DNA from 2 places in the Paenarthrobacter sp. RAF54_2 genome. Region 2 is predicted to be linked to the other one. Evidence: predicted binding sites of a transcription regulator. Region 2 holds the regulator's gene; the other holds the start of a gene.

Region 1 (3,412 bases), on a different contig from region 2:
CGGCGGGAGCCCGAGGTCGTCGTGGAGTTCACGATAAATATTTGCAAGGCTCCGGGGGATCGGCCGCGTATGCCGCGAAACGGCAAAGGAAAGCCCGACGGCGTGTCCCGGGGTTGGGTATGGATCCTGGCCAAGGATGAGTACTTTGACGTCAGCCAATGGTCGGCGGAAAGCCCGGAGAAGGTTGGTAGCTGCAGGAAGGACGTGGATCCCTTGGGCAGCCTGAGCCGCAACAAAGGCCAAAGCCTCACGGAGTTGGCCTTCCACGGGTCGCAACGCGTCCGCCCAGTCCACGGCCATCAGCTCTTCCAAGGGTTGGTCAACAAGCTCCTCGAAGCCCCGATCGGCAACGCCGGCGGGTTCCAGGTCAAACAGTGCATCCTCACCAGTCACCCTGTCATTGTCTCCTCCAGAGCATCGGCGGTGCGAATGACAGCGTTGTTATTCGCCCGTAACATGGGGGGTAGGACATTTTCCCCCAACCAGCGTCAAGGAGTGTGCCGTGGCAGAACCAGCACCGGAACCAATGGCGCCGCAGTCTACCGGTTTCGCACTTGAAGACCTGGCAGCCGAGACCCGCAGCGACTCACCTCTAAGTGACCGTGATCAGCAAATGTTGGCCTTGGAACGGCAATGGTGGAAGTACGCCGGCGCCAAGGAACAGGCGATCCGTGAGCTCTTCAATCTCTCCGCCACGCACTATTACCAGATCCTGAACGCACTTATCGATACCGAAGATGCGTTGGCCCACGATCCCATGCTGGTGAAGAGATTGCGTAGACTACGTACGTCGCGCCAACGTGCGCGGACAGCGCGCCGTTTGGGGTCCGACGCGTAAATCGCCCGGCTGATCGTCAGCAGCAACCAGCAAGGACAAGGCTTCACCATGACCAAATTTGCCAAGGATGAATTCGACCGGGTCCCACAGAACAGCTCCCGGCAGGGGGTGCACCGTGACGCCCAAGAGACAGTCCGCCCCAATTTGTGGCCGGTCTTGACAGTAGGGGCCGTCGCCCTGGTGCTGGGACTCGTAGCTTTCCTGATACTTCCGCGGCTTGGCCTGGTGGCCCCCAGCGCGTCCACAAGCGTCTCGACGCCGGCGCCCCAGCAGAGCGAAACCTCCCCTTCTGCTGCACCTACCGAATCAAGCAACGCACCCATCGCTTCCGGCGAGCCGAGCCCGGGAACCACGTCTTCAGGCGAAGCTTCGGCAACTCCTTCTGCTGCGCCGGTGGACAAGTCCGTTGCAGTGGCTGTCTACAACGGCACGGCTACGGCTGGGCTTGCCAGTCGCGTCGCGGGCCTGGTCCAAGGCGATGGTTGGGCTTTGGGATCTGTGGGGAACTGGGGCGGCCTGCCGCAGCAGTCGTCCGTGGTCTTTTACAACGTCCCTGGACAGAAGGCGAATGCAGAAGCACTGGGCAAACTCCTCGGTATCACCGCGGTTGTTGAGTCTCCTGAAATACAGCAGCCTCTAGTGGTTGTTGTGGGACCTGGCTACCGGTAATTTCGCTGAATCCCGCCCGTTTTTCTGTGGTTTCAGCCTCGAAAGCTGCAACTCGGTTAAGCCTCAATAACAAAAGTCATGGTCGGCCCCTCGGCAGCAGCGCGCGGATAGTGACTGTGGTTACAGTGGATTGATTCCGGTCCGGAGATCCCGGCAACCGGTCTTGCTACTGTGAAAGTGTGGGCATCATGGCTTTGGGAACCGTCAAATGGTTCAATGCCGAAAAAGGGTACGGCTTCATCACTGTGGATGACTCCGGCGACGACGTCTTCGTGCACTGGTCCGCTATTCAGATGGAAGGCTTCCGTGCCCTCGAGGAAGGCCAGCGGGTGGAGTTCGAATTAGGCGAAGGCCAGAAGGGTCCGCAGGCCGAAAGCGTCCGCGTTGCATAGTCCCTTCGGCCGTCACGTCAGCTAACGGCTGAAACCCCTTTGTTTATAGCGCAAAGTGGCGCTTCTGCTTGCACTCTCCCCGGTCGAGTGCTAATTATTGATTTAGCACTCCTACGCTTCGACTGCTAACTCCGGCCCGGCCTACGCCGGCGGCGGATGGCTCTCGGAACGTCAGGGGGATCAAGAAACACCTTGGTGGGGTGAGGTCCGGAGCGCGGGGCATACAGAGGCCGCAAGCAAAGGACCGTCCGTCGCGGGCACCCCATCTGACAGGTTCCTTCTTAACGACTGTCCCGAAAGGACTACCGCCGTTATGGCCAAGATCATTGCATTTGATGAAGAGGCACGCCGCGGCCTCGAGCGGGGCCTGAACATCCTCGCCGACGCCGTCAAGGTCACCCTCGGCCCGCGTGGACGCAACGTCGTCCTCGAAAAGAAGTGGGGCGCCCCCACGATCACCAACGATGGTGTTTCCATCGCCAAGGAGATCGAGCTGGACGACCCTTACGAGAAGATCGGCGCTGAGCTGGTCAAGGAAGTTGCCAAGAAGACGGATGACGTCGCTGGCGACGGTACCACCACCGCTACGGTTCTCGCCCAGGCACTGGTCAAGGAAGGCCTGCGCAACGTTGCCGCCGGCGCCGACCCCCTGTCCCTGAAGCGCGGTATCGAGAAGGCTGTTGAGGCAGTCATCAAAGAACTGCTCGCCTCTGCCAAGGAAATCGAAACCAAGGAAGAGATCGCGGCCACGGCTTCCATCTCCGCCGGTGACCCGGAAATCGGCAGCCTCATTGCCGAAGCCCTGGACAAGGTGGGCAAGGAAGGCGTCATCACGGTCGAAGAGTCCAACACCTTCGGCCTGGAGCTCGAACTCACCGAAGGCATGCGCTTCGACAAGGGTTACATCTCCGCTTACTTCGTCACCGACGCTGAGCGCCAGGAAACGGTCCTCGAAGACCCGTACATCCTGATCGTCAACTCCAAGATCTCCAACGTGAAGGAACTCGTCACGGTTCTGGAGAAGGTCATGCAGTCCAACAAGCCGCTGCTGATCATCGCCGAAGACATCGAGGGCGAGGCTCTGGCCACCCTGATCGTCAACAAGATCCGTGGCACGTTCAAGTCTGTTGCCGTCAAGGCTCCGGGCTTCGGTGACCGCCGCAAGGCCCAGCTCGCCGACATCGCCATCCTCACCGGTGGCCAGGTCATCTCCGAAGAAGTTGGCCTCAAGCTCGAAAACGCTGGCCTGGAACTCCTCGGCACCGCCCGCAAGGTCGTTGTCACCAAGGACGAGACCACCATCGTTGAAGGTGCCGGCGACGCCGAGCAGATCGCTGGCCGTGTTGCCCAGATCCGCGCCGAGATCGAAAACTCCGATTCCGACTACGACCGCGAGAAGCTGCAGGAACGCCTGGCCAAGCTGGCCGGTGGCGTTGCAGTCATCAAGGCCGGCGCCGCAACCGAGGTTGAGCTCAAGGAACGCAAGCACCGCATTGAGGACGCAGTCCGCAAC
Region 2 (3,412 bases):
CTGTAAAGATGCTGCAGTGTTGCTGTCCCAGAATACTGGCTTCCGGGTCATCCCGGGACCAACGCCCCGTTACGTCCCTGCGAAAAGTGCATTGAGGAAACGTAATTCAGGACAAGACCGTCAGGCAGTGGTGAGGAAATCGATGACTTCCTCTACCCTTCCCAGCAGCGACGCTTCCAAGTCGGCGTAGCTGCGTACCGCACCAAGCAGGCGCTGCCAGCCGAGTCCAATGTCTTCGGCGGTTTCGTGCGGCCAGCCGAACGCGGTCAGTATCCCGGTCTTCCAGTCAGTGCCTCGTGGAACTTCCGGCCACCGCTCAATACCCAGCACTTTTGGCCGGATGGCTTGCCAGACGTCTATATACGGATGGCCGACGATCAGGACGTTTCCGGCGGCTCCGGGTACCGTCATGGCTTCTGCGGCGATGCGTGATTCCTTTGAGCCTGCCACGAGGTGGTCTACCAGGATCCCGAGCCTGCGCCCTGGCCCGGGCGAGAATGCGGCGATAGCTGACTTGAGGTCGTCCACGCCGTGGAGTGGCTCTACGACGATGCCCTCAATGCGGAGGTCGTCGCCCCAGACTTTCTCCACCAGCTCGGCGTCGTGCTTGCCTTCCACCCAAATACGGCTCGCCTTGGCCACCTGTGCACGATGGCCCAGGACCCTTACGGACCCGGATGCCGTTCGACCCGACTGCACAGGCGAACCAGGAGCCTTTGCTGCCGGAGGCATGAGACGGATGGCCTGCCCTTCAAGCAGGAAACCGAACCCGAGTTGGAACGACTTGGTTTTGCCACGCCTGTCCTCAAGGGAGACGATGTGCATTCCCCCCGATTTCTCCACCCGTGTGACTTCGCCCACCCAGCCGGACTGGACGTCTTCAAGGACCATCCCGCGCTGGACGGCTACCTCGGGGAGTTGGCGTTTGGCAGGAGCGGACAGATCCTGCGGGCCCCACGTATCGAAAGCCAAGGACTTCATACCCCTCTGTGCTGGTTGTGCTGGGAATAACTCCCGCGGGCGGTTTCAATGCTAGCAACGTGCTGGCTCATACTAGACTTGTTAGCACTTGGGCATGTTGAGTGCTAAGTGAGTGCTGTTTATCCGTCCCGATAAAGGCCCGGACAGTCGTCAGGAGGTGTTGCAATGAGTGAGCCACGCAAGCTTGAAGTGCTGCGCGCAATCGTTGAGGATTATGTGCATTCCCGTGAGCCTGTTGGATCCAAGGCACTTGTGGAGCGGCACCATCTGGGCGTTTCCAGCGCCACCATCCGGAACGATATGGCTGTGCTGGAAGAAGAAGGCCTCATCGCAGCGCCGCATACCAGCGCAGGCCGCATCCCCACGGACAAGGGCTATCGGCTGTTCGTGGACCGCATCTCGCAGGTCAAACCGTTGTCCGCCGCGGAGCGTCGAGCCATCCACTCGCTCCTTGAAGGGCCGGACGACCTCGATGACATCCTTGAGCGCACGGTCAGGCTACTGTCGCAACTGACCAACCAGGTCGCCGTCGTTCAGTATCCGCACTCCAACCGTGCCCTGGTCCGTCACGTTGAATTTGTCCTCCTGGCGCCAAAGCAGGTGCTCGTGGTGCTCATCGCAGATACAGGAAGCGTTGGCCAGAAGGTCATCGAGGCTGGCTCCGATGTAAGCAACGAGGCCTTGATGGCACTGCGTTCCCGGTTCCTGGGAAGCATCGCGGGAACCCAGCTGGCACTGCTGCCGCAGGTGTTGCCTTCCGTAGTGGCGCTGTGCCCACCGGAGCTTCGGGGACTCGCGCAGCATCTTGCCCATGGTCTCCAAGCCCTCAGCGACACCAGCCGCGAAGAGCGCATCGTCATGGCCGGAACAGCCAACCTTGCCCGCTCAAATGTCGATTTCCCGTTGAGTATTGGGCCAGTGCTGGAAGCTCTTGAGGAACAAGTTGTCATGCTTAGGTTGTTGTCCGATATGGGGGATGATCCCCGCGGCGTGACAGTGAGCATCGGGCGCGAGAATCCTTACGATGGCCTGGCCGAGGCCTCGGTCGTGGCAACGGGGTACGGCTCCGGTGCCAAGGTGGGAATCCTCGGACCAACCCGGATGGACTATCCCACCACCATGGCTGCCGTGCGCGCCGTGGCCCGTTACCTTTCCCGCATTCTCGGCGGCTGACGCAAGCCCCGAGGTAAGAATCGCCGTCTAACCGTATAACAAGGAAGAGATACAGACTTTGAGCAGCCACTATGACGTTTTGGGAGTCTCGCCGGAAGCCACCGGGGAAGAGATCAAAAAGGCGTACCGCAAGTTGGCGCGAAAGCTTCACCCGGACGTCAACCCGGGGGAGGATGTCGCGGAGCAGTTCAAGGCCGTGACGCATGCTTACGAAGTGCTGTCCGACCCCCAAAAGCGCCGGGTCTACGATGCCACCGGTAACGAGAATGGCACTGACAACGGCTTTGGTGGCGGCTACTCCGGCCAGGGTTTCGCGTTCCAGGACATCTTCGATACCTTCTTCGGCGGTGGCGGCGGGCACGCTGGTCCGGCCTCCCGTGTGCGCCGCGGCCAGGACGCACTCATCAGTGTCCGCATCGACCTCAAGGACGCCGTGTTTGGTGTCAACAAGAAGCTCGAAGTTGATACGGCAGTCGTCTGCCCCACGTGTGATGGCAGCTGCTGCCGGCCCGGCACGCATCCCGAGCGTTGTGACATTTGTGGCGGCAGCGGCCAAGTCCAGCGGGCCGTTCGATCCATCCTGGGCCAGGTCATGACCACGGCGCCGTGTGGTTCCTGTGAGGGCTTCGGTACGGTCATCAAGGATCCCTGCAACGAGTGCAACGGGCAGGGCCGTATCCGCAGCCGGCGTTCCCTCACCATCAAGGTTCCTGCCGGTGTTGCGACAGGTACGCGCATCCAACTCTCCGGACAGGGCGAAGCAGGACCAGCTGGCGGACCTGCGGGCGACCTCTACGTAGAGATCCGCGTCAACAATGACTCCACGTATATCCGCGAAGGCGACGATCTGCACGCAACACTGAGCGTTCCGATGACAGCCGCCGCTTTGGGCACGGAACTGAGCCTGGAAACTTTCGACGGGCCCCAGGAGATTGATGTCAAGGCCGGCACCCAGTCCGGCGAGGTCATCACGCTTCGCGGGTTGGGCGTTACCCACCTCAGGGGCTATGGCCGAGGCGATCTCAAGGTGCACCTGCACGTTGAGACACCGGTCAAGCTGGATCCAGCACAGGAAGAGCTCCTGCAGCAGCTTGCCAAGTTGCGCGGCGAGCAGTTCAGCGAGGGCAAACTCGTGGCCAGCGGCGGCATGTTCGCCAAGCTGCGGGACAAGCTCGGTAACCTGTAGCGGTGAGCAACCCCGTTTTCTTCACGCCCGCCGGGAGCCTGGACGGAGTTGAGCCGGGCGCTGTGTTCGTCA

Evidence for each region. Region 2 encodes HrcA, which represses chaperone genes, less so after heat shock. Its sites were predicted from a motif close to TTNGCACTCGNNNNNNNCGAGTGCNAA; they were not measured.
Region 1: groL (chaperonin GroEL) is a predicted target of HrcA. The motif match lies at 1,967-1,993, and genes of this name have one in related genera.

The regions. Positions count from the first base shown of each region.
Region 1 covers NZ_JBFRDV010000021.1:10,777-14,188, forward strand. Annotated here, with positions in the region: gene AB4Y87_RS19425 (uracil-DNA glycosylase) at 1-393, opposite strand, end outside; gene AB4Y87_RS19430 (DUF3263 domain-containing protein) at 503-838, shown strand; gene AB4Y87_RS19435 (LytR C-terminal domain-containing protein) at 887-1,507, shown strand; gene AB4Y87_RS19440 (cold-shock protein) at 1,696-1,899, shown strand; gene groL (chaperonin GroEL) at 2,213-3,412, shown strand, end outside.
Region 2 covers NZ_JBFRDV010000018.1:43,977-47,388, reverse strand. Annotated here, with positions in the region: gene AB4Y87_RS18050 (DUF3097 domain-containing protein) at 121-972, opposite strand; gene hrcA (heat-inducible transcriptional repressor HrcA) at 1,147-2,154, shown strand; gene dnaJ (molecular chaperone DnaJ) at 2,213-3,340, shown strand; gene AB4Y87_RS18035 (16S rRNA (uracil(1498)-N(3))-methyltransferase) at 3,343-3,412, shown strand, end outside.